Regions from separate parts of the Modestobacter sp. L9-4 genome, predicted to be linked through region 4. Evidence: predicted binding sites of a transcription regulator. Region 4 holds the regulator's gene; each other region holds the start of a gene.
The links. The regulator LexA, encoded in region 4, represses DNA repair genes until DNA is damaged. The targets are predictions, from matches to a motif close to TCGAACANNTGTTCGA.
Positions count from the first base shown of each region.

Region 1: the regulator LexA is predicted to act here: its motif matches at 1,569-1,584, upstream of KUM42_RS03935 (HNH endonuclease signature motif containing protein).
Region 2: the regulator LexA is predicted to act here: its motif matches at 2,461-2,476, upstream of KUM42_RS15925 (HNH endonuclease signature motif containing protein).
Region 3: the regulator LexA is predicted to act here: its motif matches at 2,634-2,649, upstream of KUM42_RS03675 (HNH endonuclease signature motif containing protein).

Region 1 is NZ_CP077800.1:835,491-840,044, reverse strand. Features, by position in the region: gene KUM42_RS03945 (matrixin family metalloprotease) at 1-335, shown strand, start outside; gene KUM42_RS03940 (epoxide hydrolase family protein) at 332-1,417, opposite strand; gene KUM42_RS03935 (HNH endonuclease signature motif containing protein) at 1,602-2,807, shown strand; gene KUM42_RS03930 (DUF4234 domain-containing protein) at 3,017-3,538, shown strand; gene KUM42_RS03925 (ATP-binding protein) at 3,596-4,554, opposite strand, start outside.
Region 2 is NZ_CP077800.1:3,369,638-3,374,191, reverse strand. Features, by position in the region: gene KUM42_RS15940 (SDR family NAD(P)-dependent oxidoreductase) at 1-171, shown strand, start outside; gene KUM42_RS15935 (hypothetical protein) at 224-496, opposite strand; gene KUM42_RS15930 (hypothetical protein) at 677-1,162, opposite strand; gene KUM42_RS15925 (HNH endonuclease signature motif containing protein) at 1,228-2,442, opposite strand; gene KUM42_RS15920 (M48 family metalloprotease) at 2,645-4,303, opposite strand; gene KUM42_RS15915 (CCA tRNA nucleotidyltransferase) at 4,496-4,554, opposite strand, start outside.
Region 3 is NZ_CP077800.1:776,922-781,475, reverse strand. Features, by position in the region: gene KUM42_RS03690 (MFS transporter) at 1-1,033, opposite strand, end outside; gene KUM42_RS03685 (alcohol dehydrogenase catalytic domain-containing protein) at 1,066-2,076, opposite strand; TPP riboswitch at 2,067-2,177, opposite strand; gene KUM42_RS03680 (hypothetical protein) at 2,182-2,385, opposite strand; gene KUM42_RS03675 (HNH endonuclease signature motif containing protein) at 2,669-3,880, shown strand; gene KUM42_RS03670 (DUF6518 family protein) at 4,123-4,554, opposite strand, start outside.
Region 4 is NZ_CP077800.1:968,015-972,568, forward strand. Features, by position in the region: gene KUM42_RS04475 (vitamin B12-dependent ribonucleotide reductase) at 1-1,156, opposite strand, end outside; gene nrdR (transcriptional regulator NrdR) at 1,296-1,808, opposite strand; gene KUM42_RS04485 (LysM peptidoglycan-binding domain-containing protein) at 2,076-2,696, opposite strand; gene lexA (transcriptional repressor LexA) at 3,008-3,808, shown strand; gene KUM42_RS04495 (hypothetical protein) at 3,892-4,554, opposite strand, start outside.

The DNA.
Region 1 (4,554 bases), 130 kb from region 4:
GGGACGAGGTGTCCGAGAACGCCGACCTCGCCGCGGACGTCGCCGGACTGGGCGGCAGCACGCCGGTGGGGCGCGCCGGCGGTCCGCTGGTCTACGTGACCGGGTCGGTGGCGCTGGACGCGGCGCAGTTCACCGACATCCTGGCCCAGCCCGGTGGCGCCGACGTCGCCCGCGCGATCGTGTTGCACGAGCTGGGTCACGCGGTCGGGCTCGGGCACGTCAGCGACCCGACCCAGCTGATGTACCCCGAGGCGTCGTCCGTGTTCGACTTCGCCGCCGGAGACCTCGAGGGACTCGCGCGTCTCGGCGCCGGGGCGTGCGAGCCCGGTCTCTAGCCGGCCGAGGCGCCCAGCGCCACCGCCGTCCGGACGAACCCGACGAACTCGTCGGGGCACTCCCACGCGGCGAAGTGCCCACCGGCGCTGCCGTGCTCGAACACACGCAGGTCGAACAGCCCCTCGGCCACCGAGCGCGGCGCCTGCACCAGGTCGTGCGGGAACTGGTTCACCACCGTCGGGACGTCGATCCGCCCGAGCGGCGGGGCCTGCCGGGCGTAGGGCGCGAACGACGTCCCGATCGCGCCGGTCACCCAGTACGCGGTGACCCAGGTGAGCAGCTCCTCGCGCGGGAACACCGACTCGACGTCGCCGCCGCAGTCGCTCCACGCGCGCAGCTTCTCCACGATCCAGGCCGCCAGTCCGGCGGGGGAGTCGCCGAGCGCGACCGCCAGCGTGTGCGGCCGGGTCGACTGCTCGTGCATGTACGCGCCCTCCGCCTCGCGCCACCGCTCGACCTGCCGGCGCAGGTCGCGCTCGTCGTCGGTCAGCGCCGCCGGTTCACCGGCCAGCACAGTGCCGGTCGGGACGTCGGTGAGGTGCAGAGCCGCCACCCGGTCGGGGTGCTGTGCGGCCAGCGCCGTGGCCACCCCGCGGCCGATGTCGCCACCGGAGACGACGTACCGCTCGTGCCCCAGCTCGGCCATCGCCTCGGCCATCGCCGCCATGTCGGCCGAGGAGAGATCGCGCTCGGGCAGGGATGCGGCGAACGGGTAGCCGGGCAGCGCCGGGACGACGACGTGCAGGTCGGTCAGCAGCGGCAGTACCCGCTCGTAGCGGAGCACCGAGTCCGGCCAGCCGTGCAGCAGGACGACGGCGGTCGCACCGGGGTCCGCCGCCCGCTGGTGCACCAGCCGCATGCGGGCGGTCGGCTCCCACGGCAGGGCGCGGATGCGCTCCTCGTGCGGACGCCAGTCGTAGTCGGTGGCCCAGTCGTTGAGGAGGTCGGCGAGGTAGCCGGGCTCGGTGCCGCGGTCCCAGCCGGCGGTGCCGGTCAGCTCGACGCGGCGCCAGCGCTGCAGGCGGTGACGGAGGTCGTCGAGCACAGCCTGGTCGACGGGCGGGGGAGCGGCGTCGGTCATGGCCGGAGCCTCGCACCTGCCGACGGACGATGCGTCTTGGACGGCGCTGTGTGCGGATGGCCGGCGCCCTGTCCGGCGTGCCGCCGGACATCGGATCAGGCCCTCTGAGCAGCACTTTTGTCTTGCTGGCCTGGTCGCCTGACGGTAGGATTCGAACAAGCGTTCGAACGGGTCGGGAGGTGTGATGGACGAGCTGCAGTCGGCGGTCGACGCCCTCGTCTCCGACGACCTCACGTCGGTGTTCGGGCCGCAGCTGCTCGAGCGCCTCACGCCGCTGCTGCGAGCGCACACCGCGCTCGTCGCCGCGATCACCCGCACCGTGCGGGAGTGCGAGAGGACCGGCGCTGCCGAGCACGACGGGCTGAAGACGATGCAGTCCTGGCTGCGCGGGCACGCCCGCTGGTCGAAGAGCAGTGCGGTCCAGCTGGTCGCGAACGGGCGTGCGCTCGAGCACCTGCCGGCCGTCGCGACCGGCTTCGCCACCGGCGCGATCACCGCCGACCAGGTCGCTGTCGCAGCCCAGGTCGCCACGCCCGCACGGCTGGCGCAGGCAGCGGAGCGGGGCGTCGACCTGGGCGGCTTCGACGAGGCGCTGGCCGAGGCGGCGATCAACTCACCGGCCCGGCTGTGGGAGGTGGTCGAGCTCGTCCTCGCCGCACTCGATCCCGACGGGCCGGAGCCCGACCCGACCGAGGGGCGTCGGCTGAGCATCGCGAAGCACGCTGACGGCAGCGTGTCCGGCCGGTTCGACCTCGACGCGGTGGGCGGGGAGAAGGTGCAGGCGGCGCTGGAGTCGATCGTGCAGGCGTCGCGGCCGAAGGGCGACGAGCGCACCCGCGCCCAGCAGAACGCCGACGCCTTCGTGCAGCTGTGCGACAACCAGCTGGCCAGTGGTGACCTGCCGTTCCTGCGCAGCGAGAAGCCGCACCTCGTCGTCACCATCGGCATCGACGATCTGCTCGACTCGAGCACCGGCGCGAACGCAGCCGAGACCGGCTTCGGCGCCACCATGTCCGCGGCGGCGGCCCGGTGGGCGGCGTGCGACGCCAAGGTCTCCCGGATGGTGCTGGACCCAGACGGGCTGCCGCTGGACGTCGGGCGCAGCAAGCGGCTGGTGCCCGCGCACATCCGCCGGGCGGTGGAACGCCGCGACCGGCACTGCGTCTTCACCGGCTGCTCGGCGCCCACGCACTGGTGCGACGTCCACCACCAGCTCGAGTGGCTGCGCGACCACGGCGACACCAGCCTGGAGAACTCCGCACTTCTCTGCGAACGCCACCACACCAAGGTCCATCACGGGTTCCGGGTCGAACGACCACCGGACGGCCGATGGCGCACCTACCGCCCCGACGGCTCGCAGATCCTCATCGGTCCTGCCCTGCAGGTCTGACGTCCTGCGCGCCCCGGGGCGACGAGCGGGACGATCGCGTCGGCATGCCCGGCTCCGGCCGGGCCGCGCGCGAGCGACGGGTGGGGCGGATGTGCCGGACGCGGGACGAATGCGTCCGGAAATGGGTCCGAGCGGCCGGTCGACGCCTAGCGTCTGCGACCGCTGCCGGACGTGCCGGCGGCTCGAACGGGGGTTCCACGATGTCCGCGATGGAAGAGCAGCCGACCAAGCCGGCCTACGCGCCGGCCCCGCCGCCGCCCGCCCACTACGCGCCGCAGCAGCAGGTCGCCGGCTACGGGCAGCAGCCGTACGGCATGGTCCCGGCGCAGCCGATGCAGCACGGCGTCGCGCCCTACGGCCGCCCGCTCGGCCCGGTGGGCAAGGTCCGCAGCACCTGGGCCGTCATCGGGCTGAGCATCATCACCTTCGGCCTCTACTCGCTGTACTACTACTTCGCCACGCACGAGGAGATGAAGCAGCACTCCGGCGAGGGCGTCGGCGGCGCCATCGGCCTGGTCCTGGCCCTCTTCACCTTCGGGCTCGTCACGCCCTTCGTGCTGCCCAACGAGGTCGGCAACCTCTACGCCCGGCAGGGCCGCCCCCGTCCGGTCAGCGCCACGACCGGACTCTGGGTGCTGCTCGGCTCCTTCATCCTCATCGGCCCGCTGGTCTGGCTGATCAAGACCAACGGTGCGCTCAACGCCTACTGGCGCAGCATGGGCGCCGTCTGACCGAGACCGGCTTGACGCCCCGCTCCCGGACACGGGAGCGGGGCGTCGTCGTTCCGGTCAGAGGTAGCCGCCGATGTCCGGTGCCCGGTCGCTGTGGTCGGCGCGCTCCTCGCGCAGCGCGTACAGCTCCGCCAGGGTCGCCGACCCGGGCGGTGCCGTGGCGGCCGCACCCAGCCACGCCTGCGCCTCGGCGTGCGCGAGCCGGGCGAACTCCACCCTGCTCAGGCACCGTCCCGGCCGGGTGATCGCCGGGTGCAGGCTGCCGACGTCCTCGTTGGTGGTCAGCAGCACCACCACCCGCAGACCGTGGCCGAGGATCCCGTCGCAGAGGTTGAGCAGCCGGCCCAGCGACGCCCCGGCCCGCAGCTTCGCATCGGTGCGCAGGTACTCGTCGCAGTCCTCGGCGATCACCACCCGCCACCGCTTGTCGTCCCTGCGCTCCCGGGTGTCCTGGTCGACGCCGGCCACCTCCAGCAGGTAGCCGGGGTCCTCGAACAGCCGCTCGGGGTCGGTCACGTAGTGGGCGTCGGCCCACCCCGACCACTCACGGCTCAGCGCCCGGGCCGCCGTCGTCTTCCCGGTGCCCGGCTCGCCGTGCCACAGCACCAGCCGGCCGGCCCGCCCGGACACGTCCGGCAAGCCCATCAGCCCACCCAGCCGGGCAGCGGTGCGCGCGGCGTAGTTGCCGGCGACCTCCGACCACGCCGGCGCCGTCACCTCACGGGAGGACATCGACCCGTCGCCGTCCTTCGACGCGGACCAGAAGCGCATGCGCACCGTGTCCTCCGGCACCGTCACCGCGGTGCGGGCCGCCGCGATCGCCGAGGCGACCACCGACTCGACACCGGTCGCGGTCGCGCCCACCGCCCGCACCCGCGTGACGTTGCCCCGCCGTTCCAGCTCCAGCAGCACCCCGGGCAGCTCGACGCACAGCGAGGCGTGGTGGTCGAACCGCTGGTCGACCCGCACCACGGCGCCCTCGGGCACCAGCGCGGCCAGGTCCTCGACGGCGCCGG
Region 2 (4,554 bases), 1.8 Mb from region 4:
GAGCTGCGGGTCAACACCGTCGACCCCGGCTACACGGCGACGGACTTCAACGGCCACTCTGGCCCGCAGACCGTCACCGAGGGCACCGACGCGATCGTGGCGATGGCGACCATCAGCGCCGACGGTCCGACCGGCACCTTCACCGACCGGCACGGCGCCGTCGGCTGGTGACGCCTCCGACGCGGGGCCGGGCCGTCGTCCCGTCCCCGCGTCGGGCGCACGGTCAGCGGCGGGACACCCACGCGCTGAGGACCAGCCGGGCGGGGCCGACGCACCGCTCCACCCGGTGACTGGTCGGCCAGTCCGGACGCCGGGACGCCTCGTCCCGCACCCGGGCGAGCCGCCGGCCGAGCTGGACGGCGACGTCGTCGTCCGCGGCGTCGAGCGCCTGCGGTTCCGGCCAGCCGGGGGCACTGATGAGGGTGTACCGCGCCTGCGCCTGCCCGTCGAGCAGGGGCTCGGAGTCGGTGACGACGTCGTGCTGTGCGTGCTCCATCGGGAGTCCTCACCTGTTCCTGCCGCTTGTTCGACAGGAGGTCCAGCCCAGCGGTGACACGAGCCGCCCGGACCTGATCGGTGACGCGGTCGGGTGGCTGGAGCACTCATGGTGCCACGACCGGTTGTGCGCGACCGACCTCCGCGCCGACCGGGCTGGGACCTGCACCGTGACGGACCGTCAGGGGCAGGTCTCCTCGAGCTTGACGACGCCGAAGTCGATGGCGCCCTCGGCCTGGCCGGTGATGCGCTGGCCGGCCGGGATGTTCTGATCGCAGACCTGCCAGTTGCCGTCCATCACCTGCTTGCGGATGCCCAGCAGGTCGTGGGACACCGACCAGAAGACGCCGTTCTCCTGGACGGTGTTCTGGGCGATCTGCAGGTTCGTGCCCACCAGGTCCGGCATCGTGAAGTCGACGACGGCAGCTGCCGGGCTGGCCGCCGCAGCGGGCGCCGGCGCCGGGGTGAGCACGGCCGCGGCCGCGGCGGCGGCCGGGGCCGGGGCGGGGGCCGGCGCGGGTGCCGGCGCGGGTGCCGGGGCGGGAGCGGGCGCCACGACCGTCTGGGTGACCGTGGCCGGGGCGGCGGCGGTCTCGTCGGCCCCGCCGGAGCAGGCAGTGGTGAGCGCGGCGGTCGCCGCGATGGTCATGAGGAGGGTCCTGCGCATGCCAGGACCATCGGCAGCCGCAGGCCCATGCGGAACCGTCACGACCGGAAGGGCTGCCCGCAGGGTCAGGGCAGCAGGGGGCCGATGAGGATCTCGGTGCCGTCAGGTCGCCAGGTGCGCCACCGGTGACCGGGTGGTGCCCCGTCGTCACGTGCCACCCGGAACCCGTGATGGACCTTCGTGTGGTGCCGTTCGCAGAGCAAGGCCGAGTTGTCGAGTGACGTCTCGCCGTCGTTGACCCACTCGACGAGGTGGTGGACGTCGCACCAGTGCGTCGGCGCTCCGCAGCCGGCGAAGACGCAATGTCCGTCCCGCTGCTCCACCGCCTTGCGCAGGTGCGGCGGCACCACCCGGTGCGTCCGGCCCACGTCCAGCGGGAGCCCGTCGGGGCCCAGCACCAGCCGGGTGACCGTCGAGTCGCACGCCACCCACCGCGCCCGAGCCGCCGACAGCGTGGCGCCGAACCCGGTGCGCGCGGCGTCTGGTCCGGTCGCGGGGTCCACCAGGTCCTCGACGTCGACGGTCACGATCACGTGCGGCTTCACCGTGCGCAACGTCGGGAGATGACCACTGGCGAGCTGGTTGTCGCACAGCTGCACCAGCGCATCGGCGTTCTGCTGCGCGCGTGTGCGCTCATCACCCTTCGGCCGGTTCGCCTGCACGATCGACTCGATCGCCGCTTCCACCTTCTCTCCCCCGACGGCATCCAGCTCGAAGCGCCCGGTGACGCTGCCGTCGGCGTGCTTCGCGATCGACAGCCGCCGCCCCTCGGTCGGGTCCGGCTCCGGCCCGTCGGGATCCAGGGCGTCCGCGAAGCGCTGCACCGCCACCTTGAGCACGTCGTGCGATGCGCCCGCCGCGATGGTCGCCCAGTCCCGGTCGAAGGCGCCGAGGTCGACGTCCTGCTCCTGGGCGCGGGCAACGTCGGCCGGACGCACGGCGTCGGCCACCAGGTCGACCTGCGCGGCGGTGACCTCCCCGTCAGCGAAGCCGGTGGCCACCGCCGGGAAGTGCTCCAGCACACGGCCGGACCGCACGAGCTTCGACGCATCGTTCGGGGCGAGCCGCGCATGCCCGATCAGCCACGACCGCATGCTCTTCAGCCCGTCGTGCTCGGCGGCCTGGGTCAGCTCCCCGTGCCGCACCGTGCGGGTCAGCTCCGCCGCCACCCGGTTGGCCAGCTGCACCAGCGCCGCCGTCCGCTCCAACGTCTGCCCGTTCGTCAGCCCGTGCAGGTCCTCGGCCGCGAGCGCGTCGACGGCCGACCGGATCTCGCTCACGGACACCTCCCGACGCATTCGAACACTTGTTCGAATCCTACCGCCGCGAGCAGTCGCCTACAACCCGAAAGACCAGCTCAGGCGCCTGTCCACAGATCCGGCCGCACCCTTGACAGCGGCGCGGACGGCACCGGTGACGAGCTCACGCGCCGGCCTCACGCAGTGCACGGGCCGGTCCTCCGTACGCGGACGACCGGCCCGGTCAGGCGGCGAGTGCCATGACGAGCCAGGCCGCGCCGCCGACAGCCGCGATCAGCACCGAGGCGGCGTAGGCGACGACCCACTGGAACCCGCGCACGCGCTCCCCCACGGCCGGCACCATCTCCCGCAGCTCGAGCACCGGCGCCGGGCTGCGCCGGTACCAGCCGCGGACGACGACGTCGGTGTCCAGCAGCTCCGGCACCCGCAGCAGGCCGAAGAGGCTGCGGGCGAAGGGCCAGGGCTGCAGGTAGAGCACCGGCACGAAGCCGGACTCGTCCTGGACGACGAGGTCGGGGCTCAGCACGTAGCCGGGGGTCCCGCGGCCGATGACCCGCCCGCGCACCTCGACGGGCAGGCCGGTGACCGGGCTGGCGTCGAGCCGGGTGAGCAGCTCGGTGACCCGGGCGACCGGCCGGCTGGGTGCGAGCGGGCGGCTGAAGGCAGTGCGCACGAACAGCGCGACCCCGCCGACGGTGGCGGCCTGCGCGAGCAGCAGCCAGTGGTGCGATCCCCAGCCGACAGCACCGACGAGCAGCGCGATCAGCGGCAGGTACCGCACCGGCAGCTCGAGGAAGAAGCGGCGCCGCGCGCGGGTGACCTCCGGGCCGACGCAGGACTGCGCGACCTCGTGGGCGCTCCACCGCGTCGGGGCGCCGGGCAGGCCGCTGTCCTCCAGGGCGGCGATGCGTCGCACGATCAGCGGGTGGGTGCTGAACAGCTGGGTCCAGCGCGCCCACGGGTTGCAGGTGTCCCAGCGCAGCGCGCCGATCACCTCGCGCGGGTCCAGCCCACGCTCGCGGGCGGCCAGGACGGTGGCGCCCTGTGCCTGGTCGGCGATGCCGAGGACGCCGACCGACCGCATCCGCTGGTGCCGACGGTCCTCCTTGGCCAGGACCTTCTGCCGCTCCTTGTCCTTGCCCTCCTTGGCCTCGTGCGCGGCGGACGCGCGCTGGGCGTCGACCTGGCCCATGCCGTAGCCGATGGCGACCAGCGCCGAGCAGAGCGCGTCGCCGTCCCCGGTGACCGAGCAGCTGTAGTGGTCGGCACCCAGCTCGCGGGCGCGGCTGAGGGAGAGCACGACCAGCTGGGAGAACAGATAGCCGACGTAGCTGACCACTGCGGGGATGGCCGTGTTCGCGTTGTTGCTGCCGCGCAGCGACAGGTAGACGAAGTACAGGACGATCGGCACGGTGCCGGCGACCGCCATGGCCAGGACGTCGTTGTGCTTGACGTGCCCGACCTCGTGGCTGACGACGGCGTCCAGCTCGCGCTCGTCGAGGCGCTCGAGCAGGCCACGGGTGACGTAGATGCGGGCGTTGCCGCGGGTGTGGCCGAACGTGAAGGCGTTGGGCGTCCCGTCGTCGACGATGCCCAGCCGCACCGGCTTCAGCCCGGCCTCCGCGCACCGCCGGGCGACGATCTCCCCGACCTCGTGCCGGGTGTCGTAGCGGTCGCCGACCCACTCGATCCGCTGCGCCGGGATGAGCCACTGCACGAGGTAGGGCGCCAGCGCGTACTGCCCCGCGACGACCAGGACGGCGACCAGGATCGGCACCCAGACCGGGACGCCGAGGCTGATGAGCACTGCGCCACCGGCGGCCAGCAGTGCGGCGAGCAGGCCGAGTGAGAGCGCGGAACGGCGGAGCACGTAGCCGGTCATGGAGTTGTCTTCCCGAGCGTCGACGACAGAACGCAGTGCTGGTCCCCCGCGGCCCGCAGCATGATCACGCGTCGCGCTGGCCCAGATGCTGGCGCGTGCGGACTCCGTGCGCAATCGATCTGCGTGCCGACACCCGGACGTGTACGACCATCGGCCCAGGCCGGTGTGTCCCTCGGCGCACGGGCCGGGGTCCTACGGCCGTCGGCCCTCGGCGAGGAGCCGGCCGAGGCGCCCGTCGGCCTCGGCCCGGG
Region 3 (4,554 bases), 190 kb from region 4:
CCGGCACGCTGGCCAGCAGCGAGGCGCCCAGCCCGAACGTGGCCATGGCCAGCAGGAACGCCCCGGTCGCCGGCGGCAGCACCAGCACGGCCATCGACGCGGTCGCCAGCCCCGTGCCCAGCACCAGCGAGGGACGCCGTCCCCAGGAGTCCGACAGCCGGCCGGCGCGCAGCAGGCCGAGGGCCTGGGCGATCGAGCCGGCGAGCAGGCCCGCGCCGGCCCAGGCGACCGTCTTGCCCAGCTCCTCGGTCACGTACAGCGGCACCAGCGAGTTGCGCACCCCGAACAGCACCCAGCCCACGCCGAGGTTGGCCACCAGCGCGGCGAGGTAGGCCCGCGAGCGCAGTGCCGCGCGCAGGCCACCGCCGTCCGTGCCCGGCGGTGGCACCGCCGCGGTCGAGGGCTCGGCGCCGCCGCCCTGGTCGACGCCCGGGGTCACCGGCGGGTCGACCGGCGGCAGCGCGGCGGGCCGGAGCAGCACCAGCGCGACGCTGCCGGCGACGAGCAGGAACCCGGCGTAGACGAAGAACGGCACCCGTGGGGAGATCTCGGCGAGGAAGCCACCGGCGGCCGGTCCGGCGATGCCGCCGAGGATGAAACCGCCCTGGTAGGTCGCCGCGGCCCGCCCGCGCTGGCCCGACGGGGAGGTGCGCAGCAGCAGCGACAGCGCCGCCACGGTGAACATGGCGCTGCCGATGCCGCCCGCGGCCCGCAGGCTGACGAACAGCGGGAACGTGCCGGCCAGCCCCGCGAGCCCGGTGGTGACGGCGACGATCGCGAGCCCGGCGGCGAGCACCACCCGCTCGCCGATGCGCTCGACCAGCGCCCCACCGGCGAAGGCGGAGACGAACCGGAAGAACGCGAACGCGCTGATGGCGAACCCGACGGCCGTCGTCCCGACGCCGTAGTCGCGGACGAAGAGCGGGATGGCCGGGGCCACGACGCCGAAGCCGAGCGCGACGACGAAGGCCACGATCGCCAGCACGCCGACCTCGCGGGGGAGGGGATCGGCCTTGCTGCTGCGTCTGGCCACGGGGGCCGATCCTGGCACGGGCCCCCGACGGGTCAGGGGTGCAGCACCAGCCGCCCGGTCACCTCGCCTGCGCGCAGCCGGTCCAGGGCCTCGTTGACCTGGGACAACGGCATCGTCGCCGCGACCGGCGGGGTCAGCTGCCCGCTCGCGGCCAGGGAGACGGCGGCCTCCAGCTCGGCGAGGGTGTTGCCGACGCTGGCGATCACCCGCTGCTCGGCGACCACCATGCCCAGCGGGCTGACGGTGAGGGAGTCTGCGCTGTAGCCGACCAGCACGAGCCGCCCGCGGCGGCCGAGCACGCCGGTGGCCAGCTCCAGCGTCGCGGTCACGCCGGCCAGCTCGACGACGACGTCGGCGCCCTGCCCGCCTGACAGCCGGGTCACCGCCTCGGCGGCGTCGGCGGGGGAGACCGCGGCGGTGGCGCCGGAGCGCAGCGCGGCCTCGCGGCGGGCGGCGTCCCGGCTGACCGCGATCACCGTGGCCCCGCGCCGGCGTGCGTCCTGGACGACGGCCAGCCCGACGCCGCCGCTGCCGAGCACCACGACGACCTCGCCGGGTTCGACCGCGGCCTCGGTGAGCGCGTGCACCGCCGTCGTCCCGGCGCAGCACAGCGGTGCGGCCGCGTCGAAGGACACCTCGTCGGGCAGCCGCACCAGGCAGTGCGCCGGGACGACGAGCTGCTCAGCGAAGGCGCCGTCGGCGGCGAAGGCGAGGACGCCGCGCGGGGCGAGGCACAGGTTCTGCCGGCCGCGCAGGCACCAGCGGCAGCTGCCGCAGAACAGGTAGTAGTAGACGGCGACCCGGTCGCCGGGTGCCCAGCCGGTGACGTCGGCGCCGACCGCGTCGACCACGCCGGCGGCCTCGTGGCCCAGCGTCATCGGCGTCCGGGACGGCGCGTAGAGCCCGTCGGTGAAGTGCAGCTCGGTGCCGCAGACGCCGGCGGCGTGCACCCGGACGCGCACCTCGTCGGCGGCGGGCTCGGGCACCGGGACGTCGTCCAGGGCGAGTGGCTGGTGGGCTCCGTGAAAGTGCGCCGCGAGCATCGGGCAGCTCCCTCCGCCGGCATGGACCGGATCAGGTGTGGACGGTCGGCGGGGTTCGTCCGCTCTTCTCAGCCCGCGCCCGGGCTCCCGTGTGCACGGGGGAACCTACTCGGGCTGCTCCAGCGGGTCGACGCGGCGGAGGAAGCCGCGGATCGACAGGTGGTCGGAGAGGGAGTCGCGGTGCGCGGGGCAGGCCGCCCAGACCTTCTCGCGGTCGGGTGTGTGGATCTTCGGGTTGTTCCAGATCAGCCGGTAGGACGCCGGTTCCCGGCAGCCCTTCGCCGAGCAGATCACCGGGTCGGTCGTCACGTGGGCGATTGTGCCGGGCCCTTCCGGGAGCCCGTGGGCGGTCGGCAGGCCGGGCTGACGAGCCGGTGCGTCGGCGGGCTGGGTGCGAGTCCGGACGTCGCTGGGCGCCCGACGCGGTGGCCGCCGCTGCGTGCTGCCGGGTCGCGAGAAGTCGGTCGACGGTCTGCTGTCAAGACACGGCCCAGATCTGTGGACAAGCCGCTGAGCTGCGGTTTCGTCTTGAGTGACATCCCGATCTGCCGTACCATTCGTACACGTGTTCGAACGGCGGACGGGGGTGGTCGTGAGCGAGTTGCGGTCGGCTCTGGAGGCCCTGGGTGCCGAGGACCTGACGTCGTCGTTCGGCGGGCCCCTGCTGGATCGACTGGCCCCTCTGCTGCAGGCGCACAACCAGCTGTCCGCGGAGATCGCCCGCACGGTGCGTGAGTGCGAGCTGACCCAGGCGCCGGAGCGCGACGGCCTGAGGTCGATGCAGTCCTGGCTCATCGGCCACGGGCTGCTGTCCAAGGGCGATGCGGAGCGCTTCGTGCGGGCCGGCCGGGTGGGCGAGCGGATGCCGGCGGTGGCTGCTGCGGCCTCGGAGGGGTCGGTGACCGCAGCGAAGGTGGTGGAGATCGGCCGCAAGCTGACCCCAGCGCGACTGGCGGCTGCGGTGGAGCAGGGCCATGACATGGCCGAGGTCGACGGCGCGATGGCCCTGGTGGCGGCCACGCAGACGCACGAGAAGCTGGCCGAGTTCGTGGCCTCCTACGTCGCCGGGGTCGACCCGGACGGGCCGGAGCCCGACCCGACCGAGGGCCGCCGGTTCTGGATGTCCAGGGGCGAGCACGGCTGGGACTTCGGCGGCCACCTCGACCCGGTGGCGGGGGAGAAGGTCGCCACGGCGGTGGAGTCGATCGCGCAGGCCGACCGCCCGAAGGGCGATGACCGGACGCGGAGCCAGCAGAACGCCGACGCGCTCGTGCAGCTGGCCGAGAACCAGCTCGCCTCCGGCAACCTCCCGGTGCTGCGCACGGTCAAGCCGCACGTCGTCGTCACGATCGATGTGGAGGACCTCGTCGACCCGGCCACCGGCCCGGAGGCGGCCCGCACCGGCTTCGGCTCGACCTTGTCGGCGGCCCGAGCGCGCGGGGTGGCGTGCGACTCGACGGTCACCCGGATCGTGCTCGGCCCCGACGGGCTCCCACTGGACGTGGGTCGGACGCACCGGGTGGTGCCGCCGCACCTGCGCCGGGCGGTGGAGAACCGCGACGGGCACTGCGTGTTCGCCGGGTGTGGTGCACCGACGCACTGGTGCGACGTCCACCACCTGGTGGAGTGGATCAACGACGGCGAGACGTCACTGGACAACTCGGCGCTGCTCTGTGAACGGCACCACACCAAGGTCCACCACGGGTTCCGCGTCCAGCGTGACGACGGGGCGCCGCCCGGTCACCGGTGGCGGACCTGGCGACCTGACGGCACCGAGATCCTGATCGGCCCGCTCCTCACCTGACGGCTCGCTTGCCGACAGCTGTGCGCCGGCGTGCCCGCGCGGCTTCGTCGTGGCCGACGTCGCCGTGTCGTCGTGCGGCTCTGTCGTCGTGCCGCTGTGCCGTCATGTGGCTGTGCCGTCATGTGGCTGTGCCGTCATGTGGACGTGCCGACTGGCCGATGTGTCACCCGGTCGTTGCGTCGCCCGATGTCCCGGCGTCCCGCGGAGCCCGCAGTCGGCGGGGGGAGTGGCGTCCGGCCGGGTCAGAGCGAGCCGGGGAGGAGGAGTTGCTCAAGGAGATCGGGGGCGGAGACGAGCAGCCAACCGGCGGCGGCTGCGGGCAGGGTCCACAGTGCGATCTCGGCGAGCTGCCGTGGGGAGCGGACGGCGACCGCCAGCACCACGACCGCGGCCAGCGCAGCGAAGCCGACCACGACGGTGGCGTCCTCCGCGTAGTTGGTGCTGCGGCGGTAGGCGTCGGCGGCGAGGAGGCCGAGCGCAGCTGCGGCCGAAGCGGCGCCGGCGTGACCGGGACGGCCGATCCGGCAGAACGCCCAGCCGAGCAGTGACCCGGCCACGACCGCCAGGACCAGCCACTGGACCAGCTGATCGAGGTCCGCCGAGTACGGCATGCCGGGGTACTCGACCCCGTACATCACGTCCTTGCCGACGTAGAAGGCCACCACCGCGGCCGC
Region 4 (4,554 bases):
GCGACGCCAGGTTGCACGAGCTGTTGTCCAGGCTCATGTACTCCGAGCACGGGTTCGAGGCGTTGATCCGCCCCGTCTCGGGGTTGGTGTGCCAGTCGTTGATCGTGTCGTCGTACTGGATGCCCGGGTCGGCGCACTCCCAGGCGGCCTGAGTGACCTTGCCGAACAGCTCGCGGGCGTCGACGGTCTCGATGACCCGGTTGTCCTCGCGGGCCCGCAGCCCGAACTCCGAGCCGCTCTCGACCGCGCGCATGAACTCGTCGTTGACGCGGACGGAGTTGTTGGCGTTCTGGTACTGGACGCTGGTGATGTCCTTGCCGCCGAGGTCCATGTCGTACCCGGCGTCCCGCAGCGCGCGGATCTTGTCCTCCTCGCGCGCCTTGGTCTCGATGAACTCCTCGATGTCGGGGTGGTCGATGTCGAGGACGACCATCTTCGCCGCGCGGCGGGTGGCGCCACCGGACTTGATGGTGCCGGCGGAGGCGTCGGCGCCGCGCATGAAGGAGACCGGGCCCGACGCGGTGCCACCGGAGGACAGCAGCTCCTTGGAGGAGCGGATGCGGGAGAGGTTCAGGCCGGCACCGGAGCCGCCCTTGAAGATCAGGCCCTCCTCGCGGTACCAGTTGAGGATCGAGTCCATCGTGTCGTCGACGGCCAGGATGAAGCAGGCGCTGACCTGCTGCGGCGAGGCGGTGCCGACGTTGAACCAGACCGGGGAGTTGAAGCTGAACACCTGGTGCATGAGCATCCAGGTCAGCTCGTGCTCGAAGACCTCGGCGTCCTCGTCGGTGGCGAAGTACCCGTGCTCGCGGCCGGCCGCACCGTAGGTCAGCACGACCCGGTCGATGAGCTGGCGCAGGCTGGTCTCGCGCTGCGGGCTGCCGACGGCGCCACGGAAGTACTTCGTGGTGACGATGTTGGTGGCGTTGATGCTCCACTCGGAGGGGAACTCGACCCCGCGCTGCTCGAAGTTGATCGAGCCGTCCCGCCAGTTGGTCATGACGACGTCGCGGCGCTCCCACACGACCTCGTCGTAGGGGTGCACCCCAGCGGTGGTGAAGACCCGCTTGACCTTCAGGCCCTTCCCCCGGGTGGGGGTCTTGCCCGCGGTGCGGCGGTTCCGGCTGGGAGAGAGGCGGTCGGCTGTCTCGGTCAAAGCGTGCTCCCCTGGTGAGGCGTGCTGAACTGGATGGCTGCAGGTCCGGCGGTTGCCGGGAGCCGGTGGTGTGGGTGTCCCGCGGGGCGGGAGCGCCGCGACCGGGTGGTCGGGCAGGTCGGGCAGCTGGTCGGGCGGGTCAGCCGGTCGGCGCCCCGGCGGCTGCGCCGTCGGGGCCGGCGGGCGGGCCGTTGTCGGCGACGTCGGGCCGGAGCCGCTTGAGCTCGGCGATCTCCTTCTCGAAGTCCGCGGCCGAGGAGAAGGACCGGTAGACGCTGGCGAACCGGAGGTAGGCGACCTCGTCGAGGTAGCGGAGCGGGCCGAGGATGGCGAGGCCGACCTCGTTGCTGGGCACCTCGGCGGAACCGGTGGCCCGCACGGCGTCCTCGACCTTGGCGGCCAGGACGGCCAGCTGGCCCTCGTCGACCGGGCGCCCCTGGCAGGCCCGGCGCACACCGGCGATGACCTTGTTGCGGTCGAAGGGCTCGCTGACGCCGCTGCGCTTGACGACGGCGAGCACCGGCTCCTCCACCGTGGTGAAGCGCCGCCCGCACACCGGGCAGGACCGGCGGCGGCGCGTGCTGGCGCCCTCGTCGGTCTCCCGCGAGTCGACGACCCGGCTGTCGGGGCTGTGGCAGAAGGGGCAGCGCACCGGGGCACCTCCTCGATCGGCGGGCCGCCGGAGCGACCGTGGTGACGCGCCCTGTGGACCGGCCGGGGGACATCCGGTGGATGTCCTGGGGCTGACCTGGGGACGCGCCTGTGGAGAGGAACTACATCTCTGTCACACAAGATGTTGGGGTGAGGTTAGCCCCGCACCACTACAGGTACAACCCCTGGGCCCCGGCGCGTCTTCCTGAGACGCACCCGCCCCGCCCGTACCAGGCACTTTCCCCGGACACGCCGGGCGCAGCGCCGGTCAGGGCAGCTGGAGCTCGGCGCCGGGCAGGAGGTCGACGCTGTCGAGGCCGTTGAGGGCGACGATCGCGTCGATCACCGCGCGCGGGTCCTCCTCGGGCGCGACGGCGCGGGCGATGGACCACAGGGAGTCCCCCGACCGGACGACGAACGTGTCGGAACCGGCCAGCTGCAGGCCGCTCTCCCGGTTCATCTCGACGTGCACGACCGTGGCCGCGGCGAGGGACAGCCCGATCGCGATCGACAGCCCGGCGACCACCCGCTGACCGCGCGCGGTGAGCCGCAGCGGCGGCGGCGGCCGGCGGACCCCCGACCGCTCCCGTCCCGCCGCGGGGCGGGGCTCGGTGGCGCAACCGCCACGGACGGCCCGCCCGGCCGGGAGCCCGTCGAGCCGCGCCGGGCGGGCCCCCGGGCGGGCCGCGTCGCGCCGGGCGGTGGCGGGCGCGGCCGGCTGCGGCCCACGGCCGGTCGCCGCCGGGACACGGGCGGCGACCCGGCGGGCTGCGGCCACGGGCCGCCACGGCGACGGCGGCGTGGGCGCCGGTACGGGTGCCCCGGGGGCGGAGGACACGGAGGCGGCGGACACGGGGACGGGGGCGTCGAGCTGCTGCGGGCTGACCATCGGGGTGCTCCTGGAGGTCTGGCGGTGGGACGTCGTCGGGCGTCCGGCGCGAGCGGGCGGTCCCCCCGAGGCCGGCCACCGGGAGGTGGTCGCCTCGAACGCCTGTTCGAATCGAACGTCTGTGCGATGTCTACCGCATCCCTCCGACAAGTCCCACCCCTGACGCGCGACATCTTCGAACAGGTGTTTGAACAACACCGGTGTAACCCGCTACCGTGACACCGAGATCGCTGACCGGACAGCTCTCCCGGCCCCAGGCGCCGGGTGGGCCACTGGGTACCGCTGCCCCGGCAGCCGGACGAGGAGGACACATGGCGGCCGACGGCCCCACGGCAGGCGGCACGAGCCCCTCGCGACGCACCCGCGCGACGGCCCAGGCCGCCGACGCCACCACCGGGACCGGGGCGGTGGCCGCGGTCCGCGAGTTCCCCGACCGCGGGGAGGCCGGCGACGGCCTGACCCAGCGTCAGCGCCGGGTGCTCGAGGTCATCCGCGACTCCATCGACCGCCGCGGCTACCCGCCCTCGGTCCGCGAGATCGGCGAAGCCGTCGGGCTGTCCTCGGCCTCCTCGGTGGCCCACCAGCTCTCGGTGCTGCAGCGGAAGGGCTGGCTGCGCCGCGACCCGAACCGGCCGCGCGCCCTGGACGTGCGGATGCCCGGTGAGACCACCGTCATGGCCGAGTCGCCCGCCGAGACGCAGGCCACCGCTGCTGCTGCCGACGAGACGAGCAACCCGCGGCCCACGTACGTCCCGCTCGTCGGGCGGATCGCCGCCGGTGGCCCGGTGCTGGCCGAGCAGGCGGTGGAGGACGTGTTCCCGCTGCCCCGCGAGCTGGTCGGCGAGGGCACGCTCTTCATGCTCAAGGTCGCCGGTGACTCGATGGTCGAGGCGGCCATCTGCGACGGCGACTGGGTCGTCGTCCGTCAGCAGCCCACCGCGGAGAACGGCGAGATCGTCGCCGCGATGATCGACGGCGAGGCGACGGTGAAGACCTACAAGCGCCGCGACGGCCACGTCTGGCTGATGCCGCACAACCCGGCGTACGAGCCCATCCCCGGCGACGACGCGACGGTGCTCGGCCGCGTCGTCACCGTGCTGCGCCGGGTCTGACCAGTCGGCCCACCGCTGCCCCTCGGGCAGCGGTGGGCCACAGCGGCACCACCAGGGCCCCCTCGCAGGCGAGGGGGCCTTCGTCAGGCCTGGCGACGGCGGAACCGGCCGCCGATCCAGATGAGCCCCGTCGCCACGCCGGCGGCGATCAGCCCGGCCGTGACCGGACCGACCGGACGGGACGGGTCGGCGGCCTCGGCTGGCGCCGCGGCGGCAGCACCGTCGTCCCCGGCTGCGGGCGGCGCGGGCGCGAGGTCGCCGGCGACCGGCACCAGGGTCACCGCCGCCGGCAGGCTCTCGCTGCTGACCAGGAGGCTCCGCTCGTCACCGGCGAACGCGATCGCCTCGCCCTGCGGGGAGTCCGGCAGCGGCACCCGCACCGGCGACCCGCTGAGCGCCCCGGTGACGTCCGAACCGGTCAGCGGCCACACGTAGGCGTCGGTGTAGGTGCGCAGGGCGATGCGCTGCCCGTCGGCGGAGACCGCTCCCCCGGTGACCAGCAGCTGGCCCGCCCGTCCGACCGGCCCCCCGGGCGTGCCGGTGAGGGTGAAGCCCATGCCGAGCACCCGGGTCATCGGCACCGTCGCACCGTCGGCCAGGGGGGCGTCGGGCCGGTAGACCGAGCTGGCGCCGAGCACCTCCTTGGTCACCAGGTACGGCGTCCCGTCCGGGGCCAGCAGGAGGGCCTCGGCGTCGTGCGCACCGTCGGGGTAGGTCAGCCGGGTCAGCGTGCTGCTGCCGTCGGT